Regions from separate parts of the Micromonospora noduli genome, predicted to be linked through region 3. Evidence: predicted binding sites of a transcription regulator. Region 3 holds the regulator's gene; each other region holds the start of a gene.
What was found. The regulator HrcA, encoded in region 3, represses chaperone genes, less so after heat shock. The targets are predictions, from matches to a motif close to GGTTNGCACNCTCNNNNNGAGNGTGCNAACC.
Positions count from the first base shown of each region.

Region 1: a site for HrcA is predicted at 3,076-3,106, ahead of groES (co-chaperone GroES). Genes of this name have one in related genera too.
Region 2: a site for HrcA is predicted at 2,212-2,242, ahead of groL (chaperonin GroEL). Genes of this name have one in related genera too.

Region 1 is NZ_PYAC01000026.1:2,380-9,058, forward strand. It holds gene MED15_RS24025 (molybdopterin-dependent oxidoreductase) at 1-782, opposite strand, end outside; gene groL (chaperonin GroEL) at 917-2,557, opposite strand; gene groES (co-chaperone GroES) at 2,628-2,942, opposite strand; gene MED15_RS24040 (THUMP-like domain-containing protein) at 3,202-4,398, shown strand; gene ybaK (Cys-tRNA(Pro) deacylase) at 4,409-4,888, shown strand; gene MED15_RS24050 (sugar ABC transporter substrate-binding protein) at 5,067-6,155, shown strand; gene MED15_RS24055 (ATP-binding cassette domain-containing protein) at 6,271-6,679, shown strand, end outside.
Region 2 is NZ_PYAC01000024.1:21,171-27,849, reverse strand. It holds gene MED15_RS23945 (GNAT family N-acetyltransferase) at 1-369, opposite strand, end outside; gene MED15_RS23940 (cold-shock protein) at 694-897, shown strand; gene MED15_RS23935 (hypothetical protein) at 992-2,164, shown strand; gene groL (chaperonin GroEL) at 2,437-4,059, shown strand; gene MED15_RS23925 (hypothetical protein) at 4,116-4,364, opposite strand; gene MED15_RS23920 (GNAT family N-acetyltransferase) at 4,443-5,378, opposite strand; gene MED15_RS23915 (S8 family serine peptidase) at 5,449-6,679, opposite strand, start outside.
Region 3 is NZ_PYAC01000040.1:70,523-77,201, forward strand. It holds gene hemW (radical SAM family heme chaperone HemW) at 1-1,208, shown strand, start outside; gene MED15_RS27380 (DUF4870 domain-containing protein) at 1,272-1,898, opposite strand; gene MED15_RS33875 (hypothetical protein) at 1,897-2,040, shown strand; gene hrcA (heat-inducible transcriptional repressor HrcA) at 2,125-3,147, shown strand; gene dnaJ (molecular chaperone DnaJ) at 3,223-4,368, shown strand; gene MED15_RS27395 (16S rRNA (uracil(1498)-N(3))-methyltransferase) at 4,370-5,104, shown strand; gene ppk2 (polyphosphate kinase 2) at 5,126-6,037, opposite strand; gene MED15_RS27405 (SDR family NAD(P)-dependent oxidoreductase) at 6,110-6,679, opposite strand, start outside.

The sequences.
Region 1 (6,679 bases), on a different contig from region 3:
GCCGGTACGGCCGGTGCGGGGGCGACCGGCGAGGGCAGGCGGATCGCGTCGCGGGCTGCGGACACGCCGCGCCGCCCCGCCAGCCACCGCCCACCCAGACCGGCCACCACGGCCGTGCCGAGCAGCACCCCGCTGCCGGTGAGGAAACGGCGCCGCGACTCCGGGTCCACTTCGGCAGGCCCGGCCGGTTCGACCGCCGCCGTCGGCCCGGCGGGAGTCACCGGCACCGGCCCTGCCGGGGACACCGGCACCGACTCGCCGGGCGACACCGCGCCAGCCGGCGACACCGGACCAGCGGAGGACACCGGGCCAGCCGGCGGCGTGGGTGGTGACCATGTCCAGGGGTCCAGCTCGAACGGTCCGCCGATGAACAGCCAGAGCACCAGGGCGCCGAGACCGGCGCCGACCAGGGACGGCAGCGCGTCGGCGAGGTCAGCGCCGGAGCGGGTCAGCGCGGCGGCCACGCCGATGGCGCCGAACGCGGCAATGCCGGCCAGGCCGAGTGCCAACCGGCGGACCGCCAGTACGCCGAAGAGCGCGGCGAAGCCTCCCAGCAACACGGCCGTGCCGACCAGCAGCGCGATCTTGTCGGCGGTGCCGAAGAGGTCGATGGCGAGTTGCTTCAGCGACTCGGGGACGGCGTCGACGATGACCCCGCCGACCGCGACCAGGGGCGCCGACCGGGGACCGGTCAACACCGCGACCGGTTCGGCTATCCCGATCGCAACGGCGGCGGCGGTGATCCCGGCCAACGCGGCATACCGCCGTGACGTGGTGCTCATCGGCCCAGTGTGCGCGATCATCTCGGCCGGTCGCCAACAACGTCAGCGTTCGGTAATGACCTACCAGCCCGCGAGAACGAGCCGGGGCGCACCGCCGTACGGCGGTGCGCCCCGGAACGGGTGTCGCTACCGGATCAGAAGCCCGGGCCGTGCTGGTGGCCGTGACCGTGGCCGTGCCCGCCGCTGGCGGCCGGCTCGGCCTGCTCCGGCTTCTCCACCACGAGGCTCTCCGTGGTGAGCAGCAGACCGGCGATCGAGGCGGCGTTGGTGACCGCGTTGCGGGTCACCTTCACCGGGTCGATGATGCCGGCCTTGACCAGGTCGACGTACTCGCCCTTGGCGGCGTCGAGGCCGTTGCCCCACTTGAGGTCGGCGACCTTCTGCGTCACGACGTAGCCGTCGTGACCGGCGTTCTGGGCGATCCAGCGCAGCGGCTCGACGAGCGCCTTGCGCACGACCGAGACGCCGACCTTCTCGTCACCGGTGAAGCCCAGGTCGTCGTCGAGCACCGAGAGGATCTGCACCAGGGCGGCGCCGCCGCCGGGCACGGTGCCCTCCTCGACCGCAGCCTTGGTCGCCGCGATGGCGTCCTCGATGCGGTGCTTGCGCTCCTTCATCTCGACCTCGGTCGCCGCGCCGGCCTTGATGACGGCGATGCCACCGGAGAGCTTCGCCAGCCGCTCGGCCAGCTTCTCCCGGTCCCAGTCGGAGTCGGAGGCCTCGATCTCCTTGCGGATCTGGTTCACCCGGTCGGCGACGTCGGCCTTCTGGCCACCGCCGTCGACGATCGTGGTGTTCTCCTTGTCGACCACGACGCGCCGGGCGGTGCCGAGCACCTCCAGGCCGACCTGGTCGAGCTTGTAGCCCAGCTCCGGGGCGACCAGCTCGGCGCCCGTGGAGATCGCGATGTCCTGGAGCATTGCCTTGCGCCGGTCACCGAAGCCCGGGGCCTTGACCGCGCAGACCTTGAGGGTCTTGCGCAGCGAGTTGACCACCAGGGTGGAGAGCGCCTGGCCGTCCACGTCCTCGGCGATGATCAGCAGGGGCTTGCTGTTCTGCAGGACCTTCTCCAGCAGCGGCAGCAGCTCCTCGATCGCCGAGATCTTCTGGGTGGTGACCAGGATGTACGCGTCCTCAAGGACGGACTCCTGACCCTCCAGGTCGGTGACGAAGTTCGGCGAGATGAAGCCCTTGTCGAACTGGAGACCCTCGGTCACGTCCAGTTCGGTGGTGAGCATCGAGCCTTCCTCGACGGTGATGACACCGTCGCGGCCGACGCGCTCCATCGCCTCGGCGATCAGATCGCCGATCGTGGAGTCCTGCGCGGAGATGGTCGCCACGTTCGCGATCGACTCCTTGCTGGTGACCTCGGCGGCACGGCCGAGCAGCGCCTCGGAGACCTTGGTGGCCGCCGCGTCGATGCCCCGCTTGAGGCCGGCCGGGTTGGTCCCGGCGGTCACGTTGCGCAGACCCTCGCGAACCATCGCCTGGGCCAGCACGGTCGCGGTGGTGGTCCCGTCGCCGGCGACGTCGTTGGTCTTGGTCGCCACCTCCTTGACCAGCTGCGCGCCAAGGTTCTCGTACGGGTTGGTGAGCTCGATCTCCTTGGCGATGGTCACACCATCGTTGGTGATCGTCGGCGCACCGAATTTCTTGTCCAGGACGACGTTGCGCCCGCGCGGGCCGAGGGTGACCTTGACCGCGTCCGCGAGGGCGTTGACACCGTGCTCCAGCAGGTGTCGGGCGTCGTCCGAGAAGCTCAGGATCTTCGCCATTAATGTCCCTTCGAAGCGCCATTGCCCCGGCCCGGCGAGCCGGACCGGGGCAGTGGCACTGATCGGTTGCTTACTTCTCGATGACCGCGAGGACGTCGCGGGCGGAGAGCACCAGGTACTCCTCGCCGGCGTACTTGACCTCGGTGCCGCCGTACTTCGAGTAGAGGACGGTGTCGCCGACCTGCACGTCAACCGGAACCCGGTTGCCGTTGTCGTCGACGCGCCCCGGGCCCACAGCGAGGACGGTGCCCTCCTGCGGCTTCTCCTTGGCGGTGTCGGGGATCACGATGCCCGACGCCGTGGTGGTCTCAGCCTCGTTCGCCTGGACCACGATGCGGTCCTCGAGCGGCTTGATCGCAACCTTGGTCGCGGTAGTCACGGGCATACCCTCCTGGGGTACTGGTTTCGTTGCTGGCCAGCGGGGCTGACCAGCGTCAATCTGCCTCATGCCACCGGGCGGTGCCGTCGTCGCGGGTGCCGGTCCGCCTGGCGTGCGCACCCGGGTCGCGAGACCCGGAAGCTGGCACCCTCAGGGTGAGAGTGCTAATCGCAGGTTATTCCGTGGCTAGCACTCCGTCAAGGAGAGTGCCAGCGCGTCGCGCCCCGCCAGCCAGGATTTCCGGGTCGGCCGGGACAATGGCCGGGTGGATCTCGATCAGCTGGCGGCGCTGCGTACCCCTGAGGGGTCGGCCGCGCTCACGGCGGCGGCCGACCTGGCCGGCGGTGATCCACTGGTCGCGGCGTCGGCGCTGCGCGCGACCGGGGTGCCGCCGACGTTGGCCGCGGCGGCACTGACCCAGGCCGAGTTGCGCCACCGGGCGGTGGGCAAGTTCGGCTCGGCCGCCGCTGGGATGTTCCTCACCCGTCCCGGCCTGGAGCAGGCCACCCGCCGGGTGGTCGCCGACCGTCGGGCCGCCCGGTTGTACGCGGCCGGCGTGCGCACCCTGGCCGACCTCGGGTGCGGGCTCGGAGCCGACGCGCTGGCCGCCGCCCGCGCCGGCATCCGGGTGTACGGGGTGGAGGCCGACCCGGTGACCGCCGCGATGGCCGCCGCCAACGCCGAGGCGGCCGGGCTGGCCGACCTGTTCACTGTCGAGTGCGGCGACGCGACAGGGTTCGACGTGTCACGGGTCGACGGGGTCTTCTGCGATCCGGCCCGCCGCACCACCGGCACCGGGCGGCGGATCTTCGACCCGCGCGCCTACTCGCCGCCGTGGGACTTCGTCACCGGGCTGGCCGAGCGGGTGCCGCGCACAGTGGTGAAGGTGGCGCCGGGCCTGGACCACGCGCTCATTCCGGCGGGTGCGGAGGCCGAGTGGGTCGGCGTGGACGGCGACCTGGTCGAGGCCGCGCTCTGGTGCGGCGAGCTGGCGGAGGTGCCCCGCCGCGCCACCCTCTACCGTCAGCGGGGCGCCGAGGCGTACCGCCACGAGCTCACCGGCTCGGGTGCCGCCGAGGCGCCGGTCGGGCCGCCGCGTCGCTACCTGTACGACCCGGACCCGGCGGTGGTGCGCGCGCACCTCGTCGCCGAGCTGGCCACCGAACTGGACGCCACCCTGGGCGATCCGAGCATCGCCTACCTCTACGCCGACCAGCCGATCCGCACCCCGTACGCGCGCTGCCTGGAGATCACCGACGTGCTGCCGTTCTCGCTCAAGCGCCTGCGGGCGCTGCTGCGGGATCGTCGGGTGGGCCGGGTGGAGATCCTCAAGCGGGGTTCCGCGCTCACTCCGGAGCAGCTTCGACGGGACCTGCGGCTGGCCGGCGACGAGGCGGCGAGCCTGGTGCTCACCCGGGTCGACGGCGCACCGACGGTGCTGATCGGTAGGCCTGTCGACTAGCGTCGCCGGTGTGGCGGGACAGGGAACGCCGGCAACGGCACTGTTGGTCAAGCGCGGCATCGCGCATCGCACCCATCCGTACCGGGTGTCGCCGGACGCCCCGAACTACGGCGGGTTGGTGGCGGTGGCGCTCGACGTGGCACCGGAGCGGGTGTTCAAGTCTCTGGTGACCGAGGTCGACGGCGCGCTCACAGTGGCGGTCGTTCCGGTCACCGGCGAGCTGGATCTCAAGGCGCTCGCGGCGGCGGTCGGCGGCAAGCGGGCGGTGTTGGCCGACCGGGCGGTCGCCGAGCGGGCCACAGGTTACGTGCGCGGTGGGATCAGCCCGCTCGGGCAGCGTCGACGGTTGCCCACGGTGCTGGACGAATCCGCGCTGGACCTTCCGACGATCTACGTCTCGGCTGGTCGGCGCGGTCTGCAACTCGAGCTGGCCGCGGCGGATCTGGTGGCGCTGACCGACGCCCGCACCGCGCCGTTGCAGACCCACTGACGACTGTCGTTACGTCGCCTCCCCCGTGGGATACCCGCGGAGTAACAGTCGCGTTGCTGAATTGTTATCGCTCCCAACAAACTATGCACCTGCGCGGTCTTGTGGAGCCGGTGTGACGCGAAATACGTTGCCGGACACAACAAAACAACACCTCCCCCACCCCGAAAGGACCCTGCACATGCGTAAGGGGATCCTCACCATCGCCGCCGTGGGCCTGCTGACGACCGGCGGGTTGACCGCCTGTAGCGACGACTCCGGCAACGGCTCGGCCGACTCCAAAAAGACTCCCAAGATCGGCGTGATCCTTCCGGATAGCAAGTCCTCCCCCCGCTGGGAGACGGCGGACCGTCGCTTCCTGGAGGAGGCGTTCAAGGCTGCCGGCGTCCAGTACGACATCCAGAACGCCCAGAACGACAAGAGCGCCTTCCAGACCATCGCCGACCAGATGATCACCGGCGGTGTGACCGCCCTGATGATCGTCAACCTGGACTCCGGCACCGGCAAGGCCGTGCTCGACAAGGCCAAGTCGCAGGGCGTCGCCACCATCGACTACGACCGGCTCACCCTCGGCGGCTCCGCCCAGTACTACGTCAGCTTCGACAACGAGACCGTCGGCAAGCTCCAGGGCGAGGGTCTGGCCAAGTGCCTGACCGAGAAGGGCGCCAAGAACCCCGTCGTGGCGTACCTGAACGGCTCCCCCACCGACAACAACGCCACCCTGTTCAAGGCCGGCTACGACTCGGTGCTCAAGCCGAAGTTCGACTCCAAGGAATACACCAAGGGCCCGGACGACGCCGTGCCGGGCTGGGACGGCCCCACCGCCGCGACCATCTTCGAGCAGCAGCTCACCGCGACCAAGGGCAAGATCGACGGCGTGCTGGCCGCCAACGACACTCTCGGCAACGCCGCCATCTCGATCCTGAAGAAGAACAAGCTCAACGGCAAGGTGCCGGTGACCGGTCAGGACGCCAGCGTGGAGGGCCTGCAGAACATCCTCGCCGGTGACCAGTGCGTGACCGTCTACAAGGCGGTCCGGGAAGAGGCCAAGGCCGCCGCGGACCTGGCCATCGCGCTGGCCAAGGGCGAGAAGAAGGACACCGGCCAGACGGTGAAGGACGGCGACCGCGACGTCCCCTCGGTGCTGCTCACCCCGAAGGCCATCTACAAGGACAACGTCAAGGACGTCATCGCCGACGGCTACGCGACCAAGGAGCAGGTCTGCACCGGGGCCTACGCCAAGTTCTGCGCCGAAGCCGGCATCAGCTGACCGACGCCGCAGTACCCGCCGGAACGACCATCGCCGCCCGGCACGGGAGCACCCTCCCCGTGCCGGGCGGCGCCCGCCGGACGGGCCCCGACCCTCCCTTGAGAAGGAGACCCCCGTGTCCGCGACCCCCTTGCTGGAACTCCGCGGGATCGACAAGAGCTTCGGTCCTGTCCAGGTGCTCCGCGACGTCGCCCTGACCGTCCACCCGGGCGAAGTGACCGCACTGGTCGGCGACAACGGCGCCGGCAAGTCGACCCTGGTGAAGTGCATCAGCGGCATCCACCCCACCGACGATGGCGAGTTCCTGTTCAACGGTGAACCGGTGCACATCGGCAGCCCCCGCGACGCCGCCACGCTCGGCATCGAGGTCGTCTACCAGGACCTCGCGCTCTGCGACAACCTGGACATCGTGCAGAACATGTTCCTCGGCCGGGAGAGGCGCAGCGGCATCGTCCTCGACGAGCCGACAATGGAACAGCTCGCCGCCGAAACCCTGGCGGGGCTCTCCATCCGCACCGTCACCT
Region 2 (6,679 bases), on a different contig from region 3:
CCAGGCGGCCACCCCGTCGATCAGCTCGCCGAGCAGGCCACTGCCGCGCCAGGCCGGCGTGACGTACACGGCGTAGACCACGGTCAGCCCCGGTTCGTTCGGGTGGGTCGTACCACCGGCGTGCCCGACCAGCCGGCCGCCCGGGTCGGCGACGAACTGCGCGTTACCGGCACCGGCCGAGGTGTACGCGACCCGGGCGGCGAACTCGTTGTGCGGTCGGGCCGCCGCGTCCGCCAGGGTCTCCAGGAAGGCCAACGGCGCGTCGGCCAGCATCTCCAGGCGCAGCGCCCGCATCCGGGCGGCGTCCTCCGGCCGGACCCGGCGGATCTCCGCGAGCCGCAGGGCCGGCGAGCCCATGTCGGTGGTCATGTCCGCATGCCTACCACAGGGCAGGGATGGCGTTTCGCGAGCTGGGCCCGATCGCCGTCATCTCGGGCCCGCCCTGCGACCCTCCCTCCATTCGCAATGACGCGGGCGAATCCGGTGGCTTGGGAACCCGGCCGATCAGCGCGGTCGGGACGCCCCGAAGTGTGTCTGATTTGTGGCAGTGCGCGGCCGTCACGCCTCGTGTAGCGTGCGATTTCGGTCACCTGCTTCAATGGCGGTCATCGATCGCTGAGTCGGTGGTCCGGGGCGCCCGGCCGTGCCGTGCGCCGAGTCAGGCAACGCCGCGCAGAGTGAGGGAAGTGCACCGTGGCACAGGGCTCCGTGAAGTGGTTCAACGCCGAGAAGGGCTACGGCTTCATCGCCGTCGACGGCGGTCAGGACGTGTTCGTCCATTTCTCGGCGATCGAGATGGACGGTTACAAGGCGCTGGACGACGGTCAGCGGGTCGAGTTCGAGATCACCCAGGGCCAGAAGGGCCCACAGGCGGAGCACGTACGCGTCATCGGCTGAGCTTCCTGGCCGATCGGCCCCGTGAGTCGGGGCTGCGGCAGGGGCGCGCAGCCGGGAAGATCGTGAACCGTTCCAGCCGATGTGAGGAGCGTTCATGAGCGACCAGCCGCCCCCGCCCAACTCGTCCCCCGGGTCGGGGGAGCCGGACCCGTCCGATCCGTCCTCGCCCGCCGGCAGCCCCGGCCACGCCGGTCCGCCCCCCGGCTGGGGGTCGGGCATGCCCCCGGCCGACCCGCCCTCCGGCCCCGCCGGTCCGCCGCCCGGCTGGGATCCCGCGCAGGGTGCCTGGGGTGCGGCCCCGCCGCCGCAGGGCTGGGCGTTCCCGCCCACCGGGGGTTACCCGCCCGGGTCGGGTCCCTACGGCGGGCAGCCGTGGTACCCGGGGCCGCCGGTCGGCTGGTACCCGCCGGGTTACGGGTTCGACCCGAACGACGCCCTGGTCACGCCGCCCGGTGCCGGCATCGGCGGCTGGTTCAACCGGTGCGGGGGAGCACTGCGTCGGGGCTGGCGGCAGTTGGTGCCGATCATGCTGCTCACCCAGGTACTGCCGGCGGCGGTGCTCTCGGTGGTCTCCCTCGGGCTGGACCCGTCGGCGAAGTGGGCCGCCCAGGCCGAATCGACGTCGGCCCCCGCGCTGCCGGACAATTTCGCCGCCGAGTTGCTGAGCCTCCTGGTCCTGCTGGTCGGCGGCAGCCTGGTGGTCGGGCTGGTGCAGGCCGTCGGGTGGGCCGCCGGCACCTGGGTGATCACCCAACAGGCGGCCGGTCAGCCGGCCAGCCTGGAGTCCGCGCTGCGCTACGGCCTGCGTCGGGCCCTCGGGCTGTGGGGCTGGACCCTGGTGGTCAGTCTGCTCATCGGCGTCGGTGTCTGTTTCTGCGTGCTGCCGGGCATCTACCTGGCCTTCGCGCTGAGCATGGCCGGCCCGGTCTATCTCTTTGAACGGCACAACCCGATCGGTCGATCGTTCCGGATGTTCCACGACCGGCTCGGCCTGCTGCTCGGACGGGTGGCCCTGGTGGCCGTGGCGGTGATCGTCGGCACCCTGATCCCCGGTGGCCTGGAAGGGATCGGCACCTCCGCGCTCGGAACGGACCCGTTCTCCTCGGCGGGTACCGCCGCCGGGACGGTGGTGGTGATCGGGATCACCGCCGTGCTGGCCCTGCCGGCCCACCTCGCTCAGATGATCGGTCTGCTGGTGACGTACGCCGAGCAGCGTGCCCATGAGGCGCCGGTGAACACCGCTGGACTGGCCACGGAACTCGGCTGAGCGGCGGCATCGTGCTTGCACTCGGCAGGGGAGAGTGCTAAACAAGTCATTGGCACTCGCATACCGTGAGTGCCAATGGTCGGGACGGTGGGGCCAGGTTGCACCGGCGTGGAGACGCCGGGGCGGCACATGGCCGGTCGTCGCGGGCTATCCGGCCCGGCCGAAGGACGTCGTCGTCGCCAGGTGGCGACGTCCCAAGGTGCGTACACCAGGCGGCCCATCCGGGGCACACATCTCGGGTGGCCCGTGAGTGTCCAGGAGGACAACGCCGTATGGCCAAGATGATCGCGTTCGACGAAGAGGCGCGCCGCGGCCTCGAGCGGGGCATGAACCAGCTCGCCGACGCCGTAAAGGTGACCCTCGGCCCCAAGGGCCGCAACGTCGTGCTCGAGAAGAAGTGGGGTGCCCCCACCATCACCAACGATGGTGTGAGCATCGCCAAGGAGATCGAGCTCGAGGACCCGTACGAGAAGATCGGCGCTGAGCTGGTCAAGGAGGTCGCCAAGAAGACCGACGACGTTGCCGGTGACGGCACGACGACGGCGACCGTCCTGGCCCAGGCCCTGGTTCGCGAGGGCCTGCGCAACGTGGCCGCTGGCGCCAACCCGATGGCCCTGAAGCGGGGCATCGAGGCCGCGGTCGCGAGCGTCTCGGAGGAGCTGTCCAAGCTCGCCAAGGACGTCGAGACCAAGGAGCAGATCGCCTCCACCGCCTCCATCTCCGCTGGCGACAGCACCGTCGGCGAGATCATCGCCGAGGCGATGGACAAGGTCGGCAAGGAAGGCGTCATCACCGTCGAGGAGAGCAACACCTTCGGGCTCGAGCTGGAGCTCACCGAGGGTATGCGCTTCGACAAGGGCTACATCTCGGCCTACTTCATGACCGACCCGGAGCGTATGGAGGCCGTCTTCGACGACCCGTACATCCTGATCGCCAACAGCAAGATCTCGTCGGTGAAGGACCTGCTCCCGATCCTGGAGAAGGTCATGCAGTCGGGCAAGCCGCTGCTGATCATCGCCGAGGACCTGGAGGGCGAGGCCCTCGCCACCCTGGTCGTCAACAAGGTCCGTGGCACCTTCAAGTCGGTCGCCGTCAAGGCGCCGGGCTTCGGTGACCGCCGTAAGGCCATGCTGACCGACATCGCCATCCTCGCCGGTGGCCAGGTCATCAGCGAGGAGGTCGGCCTCAAGCTCGACGCCGCCAGCCTCGACATGCTGGGCCGCGCCCGCAAGGTCGTGGTGACCAAGGACGAGACCACCATCGTCGACGGTGCCGGTGACGCCGAGCAGATCCAGGGCCGGGTCAACCAGATCCGGGCCGAGATCGACAAGAGCGACTCCGACTACGACCGGGAGAAGCTGCAGGAGCGGCTGGCCAAGCTGGCCGGCGGCGTTGCGGTGATCAAGGTCGGCGCGGCCACCGAGGTCGAGCTCAAGGAGCGCAAGCACCGCATCGAGGACGCCGTTCGCAACGCGAAGGCCGCCGTCGAGGAGGGCATCGTCCCGGGTGGTGGCGTCGCGCTGGTCCAGGCCGGCAAGACCGCCTTCGACAAGCTCGACCTGGTCGGCGACGAGGCGACCGGTGCGAACATCGTCAAGGTCGCGCTCGACGCCCCGCTGCGGCAGATCGCCGTCAACGCCGGCCTTGAGGGCGGCGTCGTGGTGGAGAAGGTCCGTAACCTCGAAGCGGGTCACGGTCTGAACGCCGCCAACGGCGAGTACGTCGACCTGCTGGCCGCGGGCATCATCGACCCGGCCAAGGTGACGCGCTCGGCGCTGCAGAACGCCGCTTCCATCGCGGCGCTCTTCCTCACCACCGAGGCTGTTGTCGCGGACAAGCCGGAGAAGACCCCGGCTGCCCCGGCTGGCCCGGGTGGCGGGGACATGGACTTCTGAGTCCAGTTCCGACACCGAACGGGGCGGGCCGCTGACGCGGTCCGCCCCGTTCGTCGTCAGGTCGGTAGTGGGCGCTGGTTGCGCCGCTTCTGTGCCCGGTTGTACGGCGGAGGCAGTTGGATCGGCGCGTCCACCATCTCCTGCGGTTCCTCGACCAGCGACGGCTCACCATCGGTGGTCATCTCGGCCAGTTGCTCGGCGTCGCCGTAGTCGAGCCGGTCGAACGGCAGTTGGCCGGGGAGTTCGCCCACCGGTTTCCAGGTGATCGGCGTGCCGTCCTCGGTCTGGTTGTCATCCGTGGTCATGGCTGCCTCCTCTACCGAAACGGTAGGGGGCGTCGATGGCAGATGCGGGCGAATGGATCCATGTCCTGTTTGCCCCGGTTATGCCCTGGACAGGGTTCGCCGGTACAGGAAGAACACCCGCTCGATCCGCGCTCCCGCGCTGCCTGAGTAGAACGGCACCGGTCCCACCCAGCCGATCTGTGCCCGATCCAGCCCTACCGCCCGCTGGTCGCGCAGGCAGCGCCGCAGCAGCACCCCACCGATGCCCGACCCCTCCGCGGCCGGCGCGGTGCCCATCGGCCCGAACCAACTCGGCCGGGACGACCCGTACGCGGCGAAGCCGAGCACCTCGCCGTCCCGTTCCGCCAGGTGGCAACCGGCGTCGGCGCGCCCCACCGACCCGGCCAACTCGCCGTCCCACGTCCCGCCGAAGGTGGACCGGGCGAAGGCGGTCAGCGCCGGAAGGTCAGCCGGCTCCGCCCGGCGTACGGTGACGCCCTGGTCGGCCAGCCGTCGCTCCGTCGCCTCGGTGGACCGCAGTGCCGGCGACCCGTCGTACGACAGGTCCGCGGTCATGTTCCAGGCGGTCCGGTCCTGCTGGTAGCCGAGCGCGAGGGCGGCGCAGACCGCCGGCGTGTAGCGGACGTCGATTCCCGGCCACGCGTAGTACGGCGGGTTTCCGGCCAGCAGCACCTCGGTCGCCCCGCGCTCGGCGAGCACCCGCTCGGCCCGCTGGAGCAGCGCCCGGCCGACGCCCCGACGCCGCTGATCCGCAGGGACCGCCACCAGATCCACGTGCCCGGTCCCCGGCTCGGTCGACGACACCGAACAGATCAGCACCCCCACCAGGTCCGCGCCCCGGTACGCGCCCAGCCCGACCACCGGCCGGTCGGCGGTGGCCCGGGTCCAGAGCACGTCCACGATGGCAGCCGCCTCGGCGGCGTCCTCGGGCAGGTCCAGAGCCTGCTGGCAGAGCTGTACGACGCTGGGGAGCAGGTCGGCGGTCAACTCGGTGACGGTGATCTCGGCGTCCATGGTGGCCGACCCTAGATCACCGACTGTCGGGCGCGCACCCCCGGCTCAGCGCTTCAGGAAGGAAACCTGCCTATTGCTGGGCGGCGCGAACGGCGGCGTAGGCGTCAACCTGACCGGCACCGGTGACGTTCGACGGACCACCGCAGGCGTCGGAGGGGCTGTCGGAGCGGTAGGTGGGGGTCGCCGACGTGGCGGTGTCCCGAAGGATCTGCCGGGTCCGGGTCACGTCGCCGACAAGCGCCGGGTTCGCCGACCACATCAGAGCGACCACCCCGGCCACCTGCGGGGTCGCCATCGACGTGCCGTCCAGCGCGGCGTATGTGCCGCCCGGCATGGCAGACACCACCCCCACCCCTGGCGCCAGCACGTCCGGTTTACCCGAGCCGCCCGGCACCGGCCCCCGCGAGGAGAACTCGGCGACCCGCCGCTGAGAGTCCACCGCACCCACGGTCAGCACGTCCGGGTACGGGGCGGGCGGATCGTCGATCGACGCGCACCACGGGCCGGTGTTACCGGCCGCAGCGACCACGAAGATCCCGGCGGCGTCGAGGGCGGCGGTGGCCGGCCGCAGAACGCGCTGGTCGCAACCCTCGATGGGCGGGCAGCCCCACGAGTTGGTCAGCACCTGGGGGGCGCGCTCCGGACGGCCGTCGGTGAACGGGTCGCCGCCGGCAGGGAAGGGCGCCAACATGAACTGGAGACAGTCCAGGTAGTGCGCGGGGCTGCCCAGGTTGCGGTCCAGGTTGACGCAGCCCACCCACTGCGCGTCCGGTGCCACCCCGATGCCGTCCCGCCCGACCGCGCTGCCCACCGTGTGGGTGCCGTGCCCGCCCTGGTCGGTCGGGCTCCGGGTGTCCTCCCACGGGTCGTACCAGGAGTCGTCCCCACCACGGAACCCGGCTCGTAGCGCCGGATGGGTGCCGTCCACCCCCGAATCGGAGCTGCCGACCACGATGCCCGTGCCGGTGACCCGGAGTTGGGACCACACCCGGTCGGCGCCGATCTGGCGGATGTTCCACTCCGGGCCGGTGGGCCTGGGTGCGGTGCCCCGGTTCTGCCCGGCCGGGGCCGGCAGCGGCCGCAGGCGCTGGCTGACCAGCACCCGCGCCACCTCCGGTCGGCGGGCGAGCCAGGCCCGCACCGCCGGGCCGCCGTCCACCTCGACCGCGTTGACCAGGTAGTACGACACCGGGTCGAGGCGCAGCCGGTTCAACCCCCGGAGCAGGTCGCTCTGGCTCTGCTCGGCGGTCGTCACCAGCCGCCGGTAGACCTCCGCCGCGCGGGCGTCCCGTCCCGCTCGA
Region 3 (6,679 bases):
CAGATGGTGAGACCGTCCCCGTCGACGGATCGTTGCCCGCCACCGCCACCGCAGCGGTCGGCGCGCGCGGCTTCGGCGTGTACGTGCACGTGCCGTTCTGCGCCAGCCGCTGCGGATACTGCGACTTCAACACCTACACCGCCGCCGAACTGGGCGGCGGCGCCAGCCGCGAGGGGTACGCGGACACTGTGCTGGCCGAGCTGAAGCTCGCCGCCCGGGTGCTCGGCGACACCCCGCCGCCCCGGGTCGACACCGTCTTCGTCGGCGGCGGCACGCCCACCCTGCTCCCCGCCGACGACCTGGCCCGCATCCTCGACGGCATCGACCGCACCTGGGGGCTGGCCGCCGACGCCGAGGTGACCACCGAGGCCAACCCCGAGTCGGTCACCCCGGAATCGTTGAAACTGCTGCGGGCCGCCGGCTACACCCGGATCTCGTTGGGCATGCAGTCCGCCTCCCCGGGGGTGCTGGCGATCCTGGACCGCAAACACAGCGCCGGCCGGGCCACCGCCGCCGCCCTGGAGGCGCGCGACGCCGGGTTCGAGCACGTCAACCTGGACCTGATCTACGGCACGCCGGGGGAGCGGGCCGAGGACTTCGCCGCCTCGCTGGAACAGGTCGTCGCCGCCGGAGTGGACCACGTCAGCGCGTACGCCCTGATCGTCGAGGACGGCACCCGGCTCGCCGCCCGGATGCGGCGCGGCGAGCTGGCGTACCCCAGTGACGACGTGGCCGCGGACCGCTACCTGGCCGCGGAGGCCGCGCTCGACGCGGCCGGGCTCTCCTGGTACGAGGTCTCCAACTGGGCCCGCACCGAGGAAGCCCGCTGCCGGCACAACCTGCTCTACTGGACCGGCGCGGACTGGTGGGGGCTGGGGCCGGGGGCGCACAGCCACGTCGGTGGGGTGCGCTGGTGGAACGTGAAACACCCCTCGGCGTACGCCCAGCGGTTGGCCGCTGGCGCGTCTCCCGGTCTGGCCCGGGAGGTGCTCACTGTCGACGAGGCGCACATGGAGGACGTGATGCTCCGGCTGCGGCTGGCCAGCGGCCTCCCGCTGGCGGTGCTCGACGCCACCGGCCGGGCCGGCGCCGAGCGGGCGCTGGCCGGCGGCCTGCTGGCCGCCGACGAGTACGCCGCCGGCCGGGCCGTGCTCACAGTGCGCGGGCGGCTGCTCGCCGACGCGGTCGTCCGCGACCTGCTGCCCTGAGTGGCCCACCCCCGGACCGGGACTGCGGTGCTCCGGACCGGCCGGGGGAGCGGCCGGCCCGGTTCACTTGATGAAGTTGGCAGTCATCGGGTAGCGGTACGGGGTGCCCTCGTTGGCCTTGATGCCGGCGATGATCCCGAACAGGATCTGGATCACCACGACGGCGATGCTGGGCAGGAAGAGCAGGCACCAGCTCACGAAGAGCAGCACGAACGCGATGATCGACCAGAGGATCTGGAAGTTCAGGGCGGCCAGGGCGTGTGCCCGGACGGTCGGCGACTGCTGGCCGCGGGCCAGGTAGGCGATGAGCGGGGCGACGAAGCCCAGCGGACCGAAGCTGACCAGCGCGCCGAGAGCGCCGCCGAAATGCGCGACCAGCGCCCAGGTCTTGTCCTCGTTGTTGGCGTAGCCGCCGCCGGGGCCGCCGTAGGCCCCACCGGCCGGGTAACCGCCGGGCGGGGGATAGCCCCCGGGCGGGGGGTAACCGCCTGCCGGAGGGTAGCCGCCTGACGGCGGTTGGTCACCGGTGGGCGGCGGATAGCCACCGGGCGGGGGATAGCCGGCCGGGCCGGGCGCCCCGGACAGTGGTGCGGTGGGCGGCTCGGCCGACGGGGACGGGCCTGGGGAGGTGGGCTCCGGCGGGTAGTTGCCGGGGTCGCCCGACCCGGGAGGGCGAGGAGGTTCAGTCATGGATGTCACGGTAGGGGCCCGTGGCAACGCCGCACCAGAGCGACACCGCCTGGCAGTGCGGGCCGATCGGCCCAACGCCGGTGGCGTGGGCCGCACCGACGGGTGGCCGTTGATCATCGCGTCGGCGGGCCCGCCGACGTAGACTGGCACTCGTTACAGTCGAGTGCCAGGACGGCCCGGCCGGCCCAGAGCGCCGGCGGCCGACGTGCGACAGGAGGTGCGGAGGATGGGTCTCGACGACCGGAAACTAGCCGTGCTCCGCGCCATCGTCGAAGACTACGTCTCCACCCAGGAGCCGGTCGGCAGCAAGGCGCTGGTCGAGCGGCACCAGCTCGGGGTCTCCCCGGCCACGGTCCGAAACGACATGGCCGTGCTGGAGGAGGAGGGCTACATCCGGCAGCCGCACACCAGTGCCGGCCGGGTGCCCACCGACCGCGGCTACCGCCTCTTCGTCGACCGGTTGTCCCGGGTCAAGCCGCTCAGCCCGGCCGAGCGCCGGGCCATCGAGCGCTTCCTGGTCGGCGCGGTCGACCTCGACGACGTGGTGCACCGCACGGTGCGGTTGCTCGCGCAGCTGACCCGGCAGGTCGCCGTCGTGCAGTACCCGAGCCTGGCCCGCTCCTCGGTGCGTCACCTGGAGCTGGTGCCGATCTCCACCACCCGGCTGATGCTCGTCATGATCGCCGACACCGGGCGGGTGGAGCAGCGACTCGTGGAGCTGCCCGGGCCGGTGCCCGCCGACGATGTCACCGACCTGCGCCGACTGATCAACGAGAAGCTCGCCAACGCCCGGCTGTCCGAGACGCCGCCGCTGGTGCAGGCGCTGGTCGAGGAAGCGCCGACCGGGCTGCGTCCGACCATGACCACGCTCGCCACCGTCCTGCTGGAGACGCTTGTCGAGCGGCACGAGGAGCGGATCGCGCTCGCCGGCACCGCGAACCTCACCCGGGGTGGCCTGCTCGACTTCCAGGGCTCCCTGCGGCCGATCCTCGAAGCTCTGGAGGAGGAGGTCGTGCTGCTCAAGCTCATCGGTGAGACCGAGCCGAGCACGACCCGGGTGCTGATCGGCGACGAGAACGAGTTCGACAACCTGCGCGCCGCCTCGGTGGTCAGCACCGGGTACGGCCCGGGTGCCACCATCGTGGGCGGCCTGGGGGTGCTGGGGCCCACCCGGATGGACTACCCCGGCAACATCGCCACGGTGCGCGCCGTGGCACGCTACGTGGGCGAGTTGCTGGCCCAGAACTGATTGGTCAGGGCCGATGCGGCCGGCTGCGGCCGCCGACCGGCGCAACGCGAGACGAACATGAGGACACGGAACGCAGTGGCCAGGGACTACTACGGCATTCTCGGTGTGAGCCGGGAAGCCTCCGATGACGAGATCAAGCGCGCCTACCGCAAGCTGGCACGCCAGTTCCACCCGGACGTCAATCCGGACCCGGAGGCTCAGGAGAAGTTCAAGGACATCAACGCCGCGTACGAGGTCCTCTCGGACGACCGGAAGCGGCAGATCGTCGACCTGGGTGGCGACCCGCTCGCCCCGGGTGGCGGCGGTGCCGGCGGCCCGGGTGGCCCCGGAGGCGCCGGCCCGTTCGTCGGTTTCCAGGACATCATGGACGCGTTCTTCGGCGGTGCCGGAGGTGGGGCCCGTGGCCCACGGCCGCGTACCCGCCCGGGCGCCGACGCGATCCTGCGGCTCGAACTCGACCTGCACGAGACGGCCTTCGGCGTGGAGGCCCCGATCACCGTCGACACGGCGGTGCTCTGCACCACCTGCTCCGGCGCCGGCACGGCCGCCGGCACCCACCTGGCGACCTGCGAGGCGTGCGGCGGTCGGGGCGAGGTGCAGTCGGTGCAGCGCACCTTCCTCGGCCAGGTGGTCTCCGCCCGGCCGTGCACCGTGTGCCAGGGCTACGGCACCACCATCCCGCACCCCTGCCCCACCTGCGCCGGCGACGGCCGGGTGCGGACCCGCCGTTCGCTGACCGTCAAGATCCCGGCCGGCGTCGAGGACGGCATGCGGATCCGGCTGGCCCAGCAGGGCGAGGTGGGCCCCGGCGGCGGCACCGCCGGTGACCTCTACGTGGAGATCCACGAGCGCCCCCACGACGTGTACTCCCGCAAGGGCGACGACCTGCACTGCCGGGTCACAGTGCCGATGACGGCGGCGGCGCTGGGCACCCGGCTGACCATCAAGACGCTGGACAGCGAGGAGACCGTCGACGTCAAGGCCGGCACCCAGCCGGCCAGCACGCTGCGACTACGCGCCCGGGGCGTGCCGCACCTGCGCGGCACCGGCCGAGGCGACCTCTACGTCCACCTCGACGTGCGGACGCCCACCAAGCTCGACCCGGACCAGGAGAAGATGCTGCGCGACTTCGCCAAGACCCGTGGTGAGGAGGTCGCCGAGCTGTCCAAGCAGGGCGGCTTCTTCTCCCGGATGCGCGACGCGTTCAACGGGCACGCCTGAGGTGTCCGCACCGCTGTTCCTGGTCGAGGCGCTGCCCACCGGCGACGCGCTGACCCTGGACGGCCCGGAGGGGCATCACGCCGCCACCGTGCAGCGGTTGCGCGTCGGCGAGGAACTGCTGCTCGCCGACGGCCGGGGTGGCACGGCCGCCGCCGTGGTCACTGCCGTCGGCCGGGGCAGCCTGGAGGTCACCATCACCTCCCGGGGGTACGCGGACGCGCCCGTACCCCGGCTGGTGACAGTGCAGGGCATCGCCAAGGGCGACCGGGGTGAGCTGGCCGTACAGGCGATGACCGAGGTCGGGGTGGACGAGATCGTGCCCTGGGCGGCCTCGCGTTCGGTGACCCAGTGGCGCGGTGACCGGGGCGTACGCGCCCGGGAGAAGTGGGTGGCCACCGCCCGGGAGGCGGCCAAGCAGGCCCGCCGGCCGTGGCTGCCGGTGGTGGCCGGTGCGCCGGACGAGTCCACCGCCACGGTGGCCCGTCGGATCGCCGGTGCCGCCGCCGGGTTCGTGCTGCACGAGGAGGCCGAAGAGCGGCTCACCACCGCCGAGCTGCCCTCCACCGGCGAGATCGTGCTGGTGATCGGCCCGGAGGGTGGCATCGCTCCGGGCGAGTTGACCGCCTTCGCCGAGGCCGGCGGGCGACCCGTACGCCTCGGGCCGGCCGTGCTGCGCACCTCCACCGCCGGCGTGGCGGCCCTCAGCGTGCTCGCCGCCCGCCTCGGCCGCTGGTGACCCGTCGGCGGCCGGCTCGTTTCAGGGCCGGGGAAACACCGGCACCACCTCTTCCTCCGGCCCCAGGTCCAGCCCGGCCGGCCCGATGATCTGCGGGTCCGGTGTGCCGACCACGTCGGCGTCCTTGCCGGTGTAGTCGAAGCGGTGCAGCACGTGCCGCATCGCCTCGAGCCGGGCCCGCTTCTTGTCGTTGCTCTTCACCACCGTCCACGGCGCGTCGGCCGTGTCGGTCCAGAAGAACATCGCCTCCTTGGCCTCGGTGTACTCGTCCCACCGGTCGAGTGAGGCGATGTCCATCGGGGACAGCTTCCACTGCCGGACCGGGTCGACCTGGCGGATCGCGAACCGGGTGCGCTGCTCGTTCTGGGAGACGGAGAACCAGAACTTGACCAGCCGGATGCCTGAGCGCACCAGCATCCGTTCCAGTTCCGGGGCCTGCCGCAGGAACTCCAGGTACTCCTTGCGGCTACAGAAGCCCATCACCCGCTCCACGCCGGCCCGGTTGTACCAGGAACGGTCGAACAGCACGATCTCGCCGGCCGCCGGCAGGTGTGCCAGCCAGCGCTGGAAGTACCACTGGGCGGCTTCCCGCTCGTCCGGCTTGGCGAGCGCCACCACCGACGCGCCACGCGGGTTGAGGTGCTCCATGAAGCGTTTGATGGTTCCGCCCTTGCCGGCCGCGTCCCGGCCCTCGAAGAGGATCACCAGACGCTCACCGGACTCCTTGATCCAGTCCTGGAGTTTCAGCAGCTCGATCTGGAGCAGCCGCTTGTCGCGGTCGTACTCCTCGCGATCCAGTCGCTCCTCGTACGGGTAGTCCTCGCGCCAGGTGTCGACGGGGGTGCCGTCGGGGCGGAGCAGGACAGGGTCGTCGTCGTGGCCATCGGCCACCCGGTAGTCGGCGGTGAGGTCCAGCAGCGCGGAGTCGGCCATGTCGGTGGGACTTACCCTCCCGCGAACCGCCAACCACCTCCCCGGCCGGGTGACCTGCCTGCGGCGTCGACCTCAGCTGCGCAGGTAGGAGGCGCCGTTGAGGTCGACGATCGTGCCGGAGGCCCACTCGGCGTGCGGCGAGGCCAGCCAGTGCACGGCGGCGGCGATCTCCTCCGGTCGGCCCACCCGGTCGAACGGGCTCTGCGCCCGGATGGCCGCGCCCCGCTCGCCGCGCAGGTGCTCGGTGGTCATGTCGGTCGCCACGAAGCCCGGCGCGACGGTGGCGACAGTGATGCCGTACGGCGCGAGCGCCACGGCGAGGGACTGGCCCAGCGCGTTCAGCCCCGCCTTGCTGGCGCCGTACGCCGGCTGCTCCGGCTCGCCACGGAACGCGCCACGGGACGAGACGTTGACGATCCGCCCGCCGCGTTCGCGCATGTGCTGGGCGGCGCACCAGGTGACGTTGCCGGCGCCGGTCAGGTTGGTCTCCAGCACCTGCCGCCAGCGCTGCTGCCACTCCTCGTAGGAGGCGCCGAAGATCGGGTGCGGGTCGTCGCGGTCGCCGTACGTCCCGGCGTTGTTGACCAGCACGTCCAGCCCACCGAGCAGTTCGGCGGCCCGGTCGACCATGACCCGGACCGC